One region of the Enterobacter sp. RHBSTW-00994 genome, then DNA from elsewhere that is predicted to be linked to it. Evidence: predicted binding sites of a transcription regulator. Region 1 holds the regulator's gene; each other region holds the start of a gene.
The links. The regulator PhoB, encoded in region 1, activates phosphate uptake and scavenging genes when phosphate is short. The targets are predictions, from matches to a motif close to CTGTCATAAAACTGNCNNAT.
Positions count from the first base shown of each region.

Region 2: kdgR (DNA-binding transcriptional regulator KdgR) is a predicted target of PhoB. The motif match lies at 2,053-2,072, and genes of this name have one in related genera.
Region 3: glpT (glycerol-3-phosphate transporter) is a predicted target of PhoB. The motif match lies at 2,032-2,051, and genes of this name have one in related genera.

Region 1 covers NZ_CP056199.1:1,014,307-1,017,589, forward strand. The annotation lists gene sbcC (exonuclease subunit SbcC) at 1-166, opposite strand, end outside; gene sbcD (exonuclease subunit SbcD) at 163-1,368, opposite strand; gene phoB (phosphate response regulator transcription factor PhoB) at 1,551-2,240, shown strand; gene phoR (phosphate regulon sensor histidine kinase PhoR) at 2,262-3,283, shown strand, end outside.
Region 2 covers NZ_CP056199.1:2,753,556-2,756,838, forward strand. The annotation lists partial or broken gene HV346_RS13220 (MBL fold metallo-hydrolase) at 1-167, opposite strand, end outside; gene HV346_RS13225 (YebO family protein) at 191-487, opposite strand; gene mgrB (PhoP/PhoQ regulator MgrB) at 562-705, opposite strand; gene HV346_RS13235 (YobH family protein) at 866-1,105, shown strand; gene kdgR (DNA-binding transcriptional regulator KdgR) at 1,170-1,961, opposite strand; gene HV346_RS13245 (MFS transporter) at 2,140-3,283, shown strand, end outside.
Region 3 covers NZ_CP056199.1:3,265,340-3,268,622, forward strand. The annotation lists gene glpQ (glycerophosphodiester phosphodiesterase) at 1-555, opposite strand, end outside; gene glpT (glycerol-3-phosphate transporter) at 566-1,918, opposite strand; gene glpA (anaerobic glycerol-3-phosphate dehydrogenase subunit A) at 2,175-3,283, shown strand, end outside.

The DNA of each region.
Region 1 (3,283 bases):
GGTACAGCGCCAGGCAGATGGCATCGAGAAGGGTCGTTTTCCCCGCTCCTGTTGCGCCAGTAATGGCAAACAGTCCGTTGCTGGCGAATGGTTCGGCGGTAAAGTCGATTTTCCACTCACCTTTCAGGGAGTTGAGGTTTTTGAGACGCAGGCTGAGAATTTTCATGCGTTTTCATCCTCGTCATTAAGCGCATGCAGGGTATGGGTGAACAGTTCGTTGAGCCGCGCTCGTTTTGCGTCGTCGATCTCTTCCTGAGATAAACGTCGTTCAAACACCTCTTCAACCCGGAGTTCACTGAGCGTTTCACGTTGTGCACTTTGCAGTATTTTCTCGCGCTGTTCGCGGCTGCGACGCACCAGCAAAACCTCTACCGGCAGGTCTTCCGTCAGCGCCTGAATCTTACGCTGCATATCATGCAGGTAGTCATCGGTAGTGATTTCAATATCGAGCCAGACGGCAGGATGCTGCGCCACGCCACGCCACTGTTCCAGTTGAGCGGTGATGGCCGCCAGATCGCCTTTCAGCACGGCCAGCGGCTGAGTCACAGGCACGTCCAGCGTCTCAACAGCGCTGAGTTTGCCGTCGGAAAAGCTCACCAGGTGTACGGACTTTGCTTTGCCTGTTTCATCGAAACTGAGCGAAATGGGAGAGCCGCAGTAGCGAATGTGTTCGCTGCCGCCAATCATCTGCGCCCGGTGAATGTGCCCAAGGGCAATATAATCGGCAGGGGGAAAGTTTTGCGCCGGGAAGGCGTCGAGTGTTCCGATATAAATATCACGTACAGCATCACTTTTGCTGGCTCCGACGGTGGTCAGATGCCCGGTTGCAATCACGGGAATAGCCTGTTCGCCGCGCAGTGCGCAAGCCTCAATGTATTGCTGGTGATAGTAGTCAGTGATGGCCTGTAATAAATGCTGCTGCTTTTCGCTGCCGGAAAACCCGGCCTGGCTTTGTACGATGTCGCGCGGGCGTAAAAAAGGAATCGGGCACAGCACCGCACCTGGCGTACCGTCGCGTTTTTTCAGGATCTGCGGAGCGTGTCCGGCGTTTGCGACGACGGTCGTGTTCAGAAATGCGAGGATATCTCGCGACTCGTTGAGTGTGGCGACCGAGTCATGATTACCAGCGACTATCACCAGATGGCAGCCTGTTCGCTGGAGATGCACCACAAAACGGTTGTAAAGTTCTCGCGCATAACTGGGTGGGGAACCTGTATCGAAAATATCGCCCGCCACGATGATCGCATCCACCTCATGTGACTGGGCTGTGTCCAGCAGCCAGTTCAGGAACGCTTCATGTTCAGCGGCGCGGCTTTTGCTGTAAAAGTTTTGACCCAGATGCCAGTCCGAGGTGTGAAGTATGCGCATAACAGATCCATGGCGAAAAAAGGAATGGGCGATTATAAACTTTCAGGAGCAGGAAAATAACCGCTGTAATAAAACAACAGTTTGCCATTTGTAGTGGTCATGTTTTTCATAAATCTGTCATAAATCTGACGCATAATGACGCCGCATTACAAACTTGTAACTTACATAAGACAGGGCAAAGTATGGCGAGACGTATTCTGGTCGTAGAAGATGAAGCACCTATTCGTGAAATGGTGTGCTTCGTGCTCGAACAAAATGGCTTTCAGCCGGTTGAAGCTGAAGATTATGACAGCGCGGTGAATCAGCTGAATGAACCCTGGCCCGATTTAATTCTGCTTGACTGGATGTTGCCTGGCGGCTCTGGTCTGCAGTTCATCAAACACATCAAACGTGAAGCGATGACGCGTGATATCCCGGTTGTGATGCTGACGGCGCGTGGTGAAGAGGAAGATCGCGTTCGTGGTCTTGAAACGGGGGCGGATGATTACATCACTAAACCGTTTTCGCCTAAAGAACTGGTGGCACGCATCAAAGCGGTAATGCGCCGCATTTCACCTATGGCAGTGGAAGAGGTGATTGAGATGCAGGGCTTAAGCCTGGATCCTACTTCGCACCGTGTCATGACAGGTGAAAATCCCCTTGATATGGGACCGACTGAATTCAAATTATTGCACTTCTTTATGACGCATCCAGAGCGAGTATACAGCCGTGAGCAGTTGCTGAATAACGTCTGGGGAACTAACGTGTATGTCGAAGACCGGACGGTCGATGTGCATATACGCCGCCTGCGTAAAGCGCTGGAGCATAGCGGCCACGATCGCATGGTGCAGACGGTCCGCGGCACGGGTTATCGTTTTTCGACCCGTTTCTGAACAATGACAGGAGTGTGACGCGTGCTGGAACGTCTGTCATGGAAAAGGCTCGTTTTTGAACTGATCTTATGTTGTATTCCGGCCTTCATTTTGGGGGCTATTGTGGGCCATCTGCCGTGGTTTTTGCTGGCGGCAGTGACTGGACTGTTGATCTGGCATTTCTGGAATTTACTGCGTCTTTCGTGGTGGTTGTGGGTAGACAGGAGTATGACTCCCCCGCCGGGAAGCGGAAGCTGGGAACCTCTGCTTTATGGTTTGCACCAGATGCAAATGCGCAATAAAAAGCGCCGCCGGGAACTGGGAAGCCTGATTAAACGCTTTCGTAGCGGCGCTGAGTCGCTACCGGATGCCGTGATTCTTACCACCGAAGAAGGGACGATCTTTTGGTGTAATGGCCTGGCGCAACAGCTGTTAGGCCTGCGCTGGCCGGATGATAATGGCCAGAACATCCTGAACCTTCTACGTTACCCGGAGTTCACGCTTTACCTGAAAAAGCGTGACTTTACTCGCCCGCACAACCTGAAACTGAACAATGGCCGACATCTAGAGATCCGCGTGATGCCTTACAGCGATCAGCAGTGGCTGATGGTGGCGCGTGATGTGACCCAGATGCACCAACTGGAAGGGGCGAGACGGAACTTCTTTGCTAACGTAAGCCATGAATTACGCACACCGCTGACCGTCCTTCAGGGCTATCTGGAAATGATGCAGGAGCAAACGCTGGAGGGCGCGCCACGTGAGAAAGCGCTGCACACCATGCGTGAGCAAACGCACCGGATGGAGGGTCTGGTAAAACAGCTTCTGACCTTGTCAAAAATTGAAGCTGCGCCCTCGCTGGCGCTGAATGATACGATCGACGTGCCGATGATGTTGCGTGTGGTGGAGCGTGAAGCGCAGACCTTAAGCCATAAAAAACACCAGTTGACCTTTGAGGTTGATAACACGCTGAAAGTGCTTGGCAGTGAAGATGAACTGCGGAGCGCCATCTCTAACCTGGTCTATAACGCGGTGAATCATACGCCGGAGGGAACGCACATTGTGGT
Region 2 (3,283 bases), 1.7 Mb from region 1:
AATGCGGCATAGCCCGCTGAGGGAGGTTTGGGTAAGCTCGCCTGTTTACGCTCTTTGCGCCAGCGATCGACATCACCAGGCCGGTGTTCGACAGAATAGGTATTACGAAAACCGGTCGGCGTGTGATGTTTCAGGGAGGGGTCATACCAGGGATTCTTCCAGACCACAGCCACCTCCCACTTACGGCAGATTAACGCTCAGCAACCAGGCGAATAAAATCATCGTCGCCTTCGTCTTCTTTCACTTCCGCTGACGCTTCTTTTGGTGCTTCTTTCTCTTCAGGTTCGTTTGCTTCACATAGTCGACGCAGCAAGGCATTCTGTCGTTTTTGCTGATCGAGCAGCGCTTCCAACAGTTCGATCTGCTCGCTGGTGCGAGAACTGGCGCGATTAACAAAAAACCAAAGAACCAGCCCTACAATCAGTACGACCAAAGAGACCACCAAGGATGCCATGTTCAGCAGCCCCGAATTTTGTAACTCACCCATTTCACCACCTCAATAAAAGCACCCATTTTACCACTGGTGGGAAAGAAGGAAATCATCTTGAGAAAAAATGCGTCTTACCACGGGATAAATTTATTGATTACGCAAACGCCGCTAAAAAACTGTACATCCTGATCGCACATCACATTGATAGTTTGCGTCCAAAGCACAACGCTTGCTATCAGCACAATAACCAGAATTACCCAGCGTATTTTTTTCACTCCACACTCCGTCTTAAGACCTGATGTGTCCAGGTTATCACGCTTATCTTAAACAAGGACTAACTGTAACTGCATCAAGTGTTTTTTCAGAATCATACTCTTGCTTCATGGCATAAACTGGATACGCTTAATAGTATGACAAGTAAGAAAAAGAGGCATGATGCGTCTACTCATTCGAACCATTGTTGTATTGGCAATTCTGTGGATTGGCCTGCTGCTGTCGGGTTACGGCATACTGGTAGGAAGCGCCGAGAACGCTGCTGGCTTAGGTATCCAGTGCAAGTACATCACAGCGCAAGGCATCAGCACAGCGCAGTATCTCCATTCGAACAGCGGCTTTATCGGCCTGACGAACTGCCCTGTTCTGCGTAAGATGGCTGTCGTTATTGATAATGGCTAATTTATAACTATTGGCCCACAAAAAAACGCCGCACATGTGCGGCGTTTTTATTTCCGTTAATACGTTAAAACGGATAGTCGTTGTAACCCATCTGCTCGGAGATTTTCCGGGCTGCGGTATGTAACATCGCAACGTATTCGTGCAAACGCTCTTCCGAGAAGCGCAGTGTTGGGAAAGAGATACTCAGCCCCGCGATAACCACGCCAAAACGGTCAAATACAGGAACACCAATGCAACGCAAGCCTTCTTCCTGTTCTTCGTTATCTTCGCCGTAACCCTGTACACGAACCTGATCCAGTACCGTTAACAGCTCATCGGTACTGGTGATAGTGCGGTCCGTACTACGTTTGTACTCAACCCCTTCGAGGATTTGCACTACCTCTTCGCGATCGCGCCAGGCCAACAGTACTTTACCAATCGCGGTACTATAGAGTGGGTTACGTCGGCCAATACGCGAATACATACGCAGGTTGTACATAGAGTCAATTTTGTGGATATAGACAATACTGTCTTCATCCAGCGCCCCCAGGTGAACCGTCTCTTTCGTCAGACGAGAGAGTTCGCGCATTTGAATATCAGCACTACGGATGAGATCTACGTTTTGCAACGCCCGAGCACCTAATTCAAACAACTTCAGCGTCAGAGAGTATTTTTCAGACTCACCTTCTTGCGCGACATAACCCAGAGATTTCATGGTTTGCAAAAAGCGATAAACGGTGCTTTTCGACATCATCACACGCTGCGACAACTCTGTAATACCAATTTCACGCTCTTCTCCGAGCGCCTGCAAGATGCCAAACACCTTCAGCACGGAAGAAACAGAATCTGGCTGCTTATCCAAATCTGCGATTGCCATTTATCACCTCATAGAGAGTGTTTTATAAAAATCAGAACCGGTTTTTATTATAAATTCACGGTCGGCTCCCTGCAATCAATCCGCGTTTACTTCGTTACAAATCTGCGACATAAAACCGAATTAACAATGCTAAAATAGTTACTCTGAGAATAATTACACACTGAGCTATTCATCAATAATGGAAAAAAACCTTTCCGATGGTCTGCCATTGCCCCAGCGCTATGGCGCAATTGCCACAATCATTATTGGCATTTCAATGGCGGTTCTCGACGGTGCAATTGCTAACGTTGCATTACCCACTATCGCCAGCGATCTGCACGCCTCTCCTGCCAGTTCCATCTGGATAGTTAACGCGTATCAGATAGCCATTGTTGTCTCTTTGCTTTCACTCTCTTTTCTGGGTGATATGTTTGGTTACCGCCGCGTTTATCAATGTGGTCTGGTGGTTTTTACGCTGACCTCTCTGTTTTGCGCTTTGTCTGATTCACTTCACACCCTGACCATAGCCCGTATCGCGCAAGGTTTTGGAGGGGCGGCCTTAATGAGCGTCAACACAGCGTTAATACGCCTCATCTATCCACAACGTCACCTTGGGCGTGGCATGGGCATTAACTCATTCATTGTGGCTGTCTCTTCCGCTGCTGGCCCCACTATTGCTGCAGCCATCTTGTCCGTCGCATCCTGGCAATGGCTGTTTTTGATTAATGTACCGCTTGGGGTCATTGCCTTGGTTTTTGCCCTTCGCTTTTTACCTGCTAATGGCGCAAAAAGCACCGCCCCACGTTTCGATCTGCCCAGTGCTGTGATGAATGCCCTGACCTTCGGTCTGCTCATTACTGCGCTTAGCGGCTTTGCTCAAGGGCAATCACTCGCATTAATCGCAGTCGAAATCGTGGCGATGCTGGTCATTGGTTTCTTCTTTGTGCGTCGCCAGTTGGCGATGCCTGTTCCACTGCTGCCTGTCGACTTGTTGCGTATTCCACTGTTTTCGCTTTCCATCGGTACATCCATTTGCTCCTTCTGCGCCCAAATGTTGGCCCTGGTATCTCTGCCCTTTTTCCTGCAAAGCATCGTCGGCCGTACCGAAGTCGAAACAGGGTTACTTCTCACTCCATGGCCGCTGGCGACAATGGTGATGGCTCCACTGGCAGGTTATCTTATTGAGCGAGTTCATGCAGGTTTACTGGGGGCTCTGGGGCTACTGGTGATGGCAGCAGGTCTTTTTGCCCTCGCGCTGTTGCCGTCATCACCAACAGATGCCGACATCATCTGGCGCATGGTGTTGTGTGGCGCAGGTTTTGGTCTGTTCCAGTCACCTAACA
Region 3 (3,283 bases), 2.3 Mb from region 1:
TTCCAGCGTTTTCACCGCAATATCTTTCCCTTCCTGATGGTGGAACCACGGCGCTTTAATTTCCGGGTAAATACCGATATTTTTGCCCGTCGAGTGGTTCAGCCCCTGAACAAACTCAATCTCCTCTTCAAAGGTATGAATACGGAAATCAGATTTGCCCATCGGGAAACGCCCCGGATAGACCTGTACCGTCTTGCCGTTCTCAATCCCGAAGCCTTCGGTAAATTTCAGCGAACGGATCTCATCGAGCGTGAAATCAATGGCGTAGTAGCGGCCATCTTTACGGGCGCGGTCCGGGAAACGTTCTGCCACGTCCGTAACACGGTCAAGATAGTGGTCATGCAGGACAACCAGATGGTCGTCCTTCGTCATCACCAGATCCTGCTCCAGGTAATCGGCCCCTTGTGCATAAGCCATCGCTTTGGCCGGGAGCGTATGCTCTGGCAGATAGCCGCTCGCGCCACGATGGGCGATAACAATCTTTTCGGCGGCCAGTGCAGAACCCGTCATTAACCCCACCAGCAGCAGGCTCGTGGCGAATTGAGTTAATTTCATCACACACTCCTTATTGACGACGCGCGAGCATTTCGGCGTGGTGACGTTTCTCACCAAACATCACGATAATTAACAGCAGAACAGCCAGCACGCTGCCGCCAATCATCACCATAAAGCCACCATCCCAGCCGAAGAAGTCCACGGTATAACCCACGATGGCACTCGCCGCGACGGAACCACCGAGGTAGCCGAACAAGCCGGTAAAGCCTGCCGCCGTCCCAGCTGCTTTTTTCGGTGCAAGCTCCAGCGCATGCAGACCAATCAGCATGACCGGACCATAAATCAGGAAGCCGATCACAATCATACAAATCATATCAACGCCAGGGTTACCCGGCGGGTTGAGCCAGTAAACCACCGTCGCAATGGTCACCAGCGTCATAAAGAAGACACCCGTTGCACCACGATTGCCTTTAAACACCTTATCTGACATCCAGCCGCAAAGCAGCGTGCCAGGGATCCCTGCATATTCATACAGGAAGTAAGCCCAGGAGGATTTATCCAGCGCAAAATGCTTCACCTCTTTGAGATAGGTCGGTGACCAGTCGAGGATGCCGTAACGCAGCAGGTAGACAAAGACGTTCGCTATCGCGATATACCACAGCAATTTATTGGGCAGAACGTACTTCATGAAGATCTGCTTCGCCGTCAACTCTTCTTCATGTTGTTCGCTGTAATCGTCCGGGTAATCATTCTTGTACTCTTCAATAGGGGGCAATCCGCAGGACTGTGGCGTATCGCGCATCAGTGCAAAAGCAATAATCGCCACCAGAACCGCGCCAAAGGCAGGCATGTAAAGCGCGGCTTTCCAGTCGTTAAACCACGCCATTCCCAGCAGGAAAAGCAGTGGCGGGATACCGCCGCCCACGTTATGCGCGCAGTTCCACACCGAGACAATGCCACCACGCTCTTTCTGCGACCACCAGTGCACCATCGTACGCCCACACGGCGGCCACCCCATCCCCTGGAACCAGCCACATAAGAACAGCAGAACAAACATGATGGCAATGCTGGAGGTTGCCCACGGCACAAACCCCATAAACAACATGACCGCAGCCGCAAGAATCAACCCTGCCGGTAAAAATACACGCGGGTTCGAGCGGTCTGACACCGACCCCATAATGAATTTGGAAAAGCCATAAGCAATCGAGATCCCGGACAGCGCAAACCCCAGATCGCCGCGCGAAAAGCCCTGCTCAATCAGATAGGGCATAGCCAGGGTAAAGTTTTTGCGTACCAGATAGTAAGCCGCATATCCGAAGAAAATGCCCAGGAAGATTTGCCAGCGCAGGCGACGGTATAGCGGATCAATCTCTGCCTCTGGCAGACGCGCCCGATGCGGCGCAGGTTTGAAGATACTCAGCATGACAGCCTCCGTGGCCATAGATTGAATTTTCGGGGGTTTAACTGCCCCACGACTCCAGAGAGGCGGCGATGTTAAAAAATCACGGTGATTGTTACTGTGAATCAACGCACATATTGTTACAGAAATATGACAAAGTGCGCAAAAAGGCGCACGAAATCACGTTTCACTTTCGTATAACGCTCGATTATGTTCGAAATCAAACAAACCGTGCTATCCATGTGGCTAAATGGTAAAAAAACGAACACGAGGGAAGACAATGACAACTCACGATCCCCGCTATAGCGATGTGATTATCATTGGCGGTGGCGCTACCGGTGCAGGCATTGCACGAGATTGCGCGCTACGAGGCTTAAGCGTTACGCTTCTGGAACGTCACGACATTGCGACTGGCGCAACCGGACGCAATCATGGCCTGCTTCACAGCGGCGCACGATACGCGGTAACGGACAGCGAATCTGCCCGCGAGTGTATTGCTGAAAACCAGATCCTCAAACGCATTGCTCGTCATTGCATCGAACCAACCAACGGTCTGTTCATCACACTCCCGGAAGATAGCCTGGCCTTCCAGCACACGTTTATTACGGCCTGTCTCGCTGCCGGTATTGATGCCGAAGCTATCGATCCCGCTCTCGCCCGCCGCATTGAGCCCGCCGTCAACCCGGCACTCACAGGGGCAGTCAAAGTCCCCGACGGCACAGTTGATCCTTTTCGCCTGACTGCTGCCAATATGCTGGATGCCCGCGAACATGGCGCACGTATTCTCACAGGGCATGAGGTGACCGGGCTTATTCGCCAGGGTGATACTGTGTGTGGCGTTCGGGTCTTTGATCCGCAATACAAGGAACACAGCGAACTGTATGCCAGCGTGGTAGTGAATGCGGCGGGGATTTGGGGGCAACGTATTGCGGAATATGCGGATTTGTCGATCCGAATGTTCCCGGCCAAAGGGTCGCTGCTGATCCTCGACCACCGCATTAATAACCACGTGATCAACCGCTGCCGCAAGCCGTCTGATGCCGATATCCTGGTACCTGGCGATACGATTTCCTTGATTGGGACCACCTCAACCCACGTTGACTACAGCGAGATCGACGTTAACCGGGTCACCGCCGAAGAGGTTGATATTTTGCTACGAGAAGGGGAAAAATTGGCCCCAATAATGGCGCAAACCCGCATTCTCCGTGCCTACGCCGGTGTACGCCCACTGGTGGCCAGCGATAACGATCCCAGCGGGCGTAACGTCAGCCGGGGGATTGTGTTGTTAGACCACGCTGAGCGCGACGGGATGGAAGGCTTTATAACTATTACCGGCGGCAAACTGATGACCTACCGGCTGATGGCACAGTGGGCTACGGATGCCGTGTG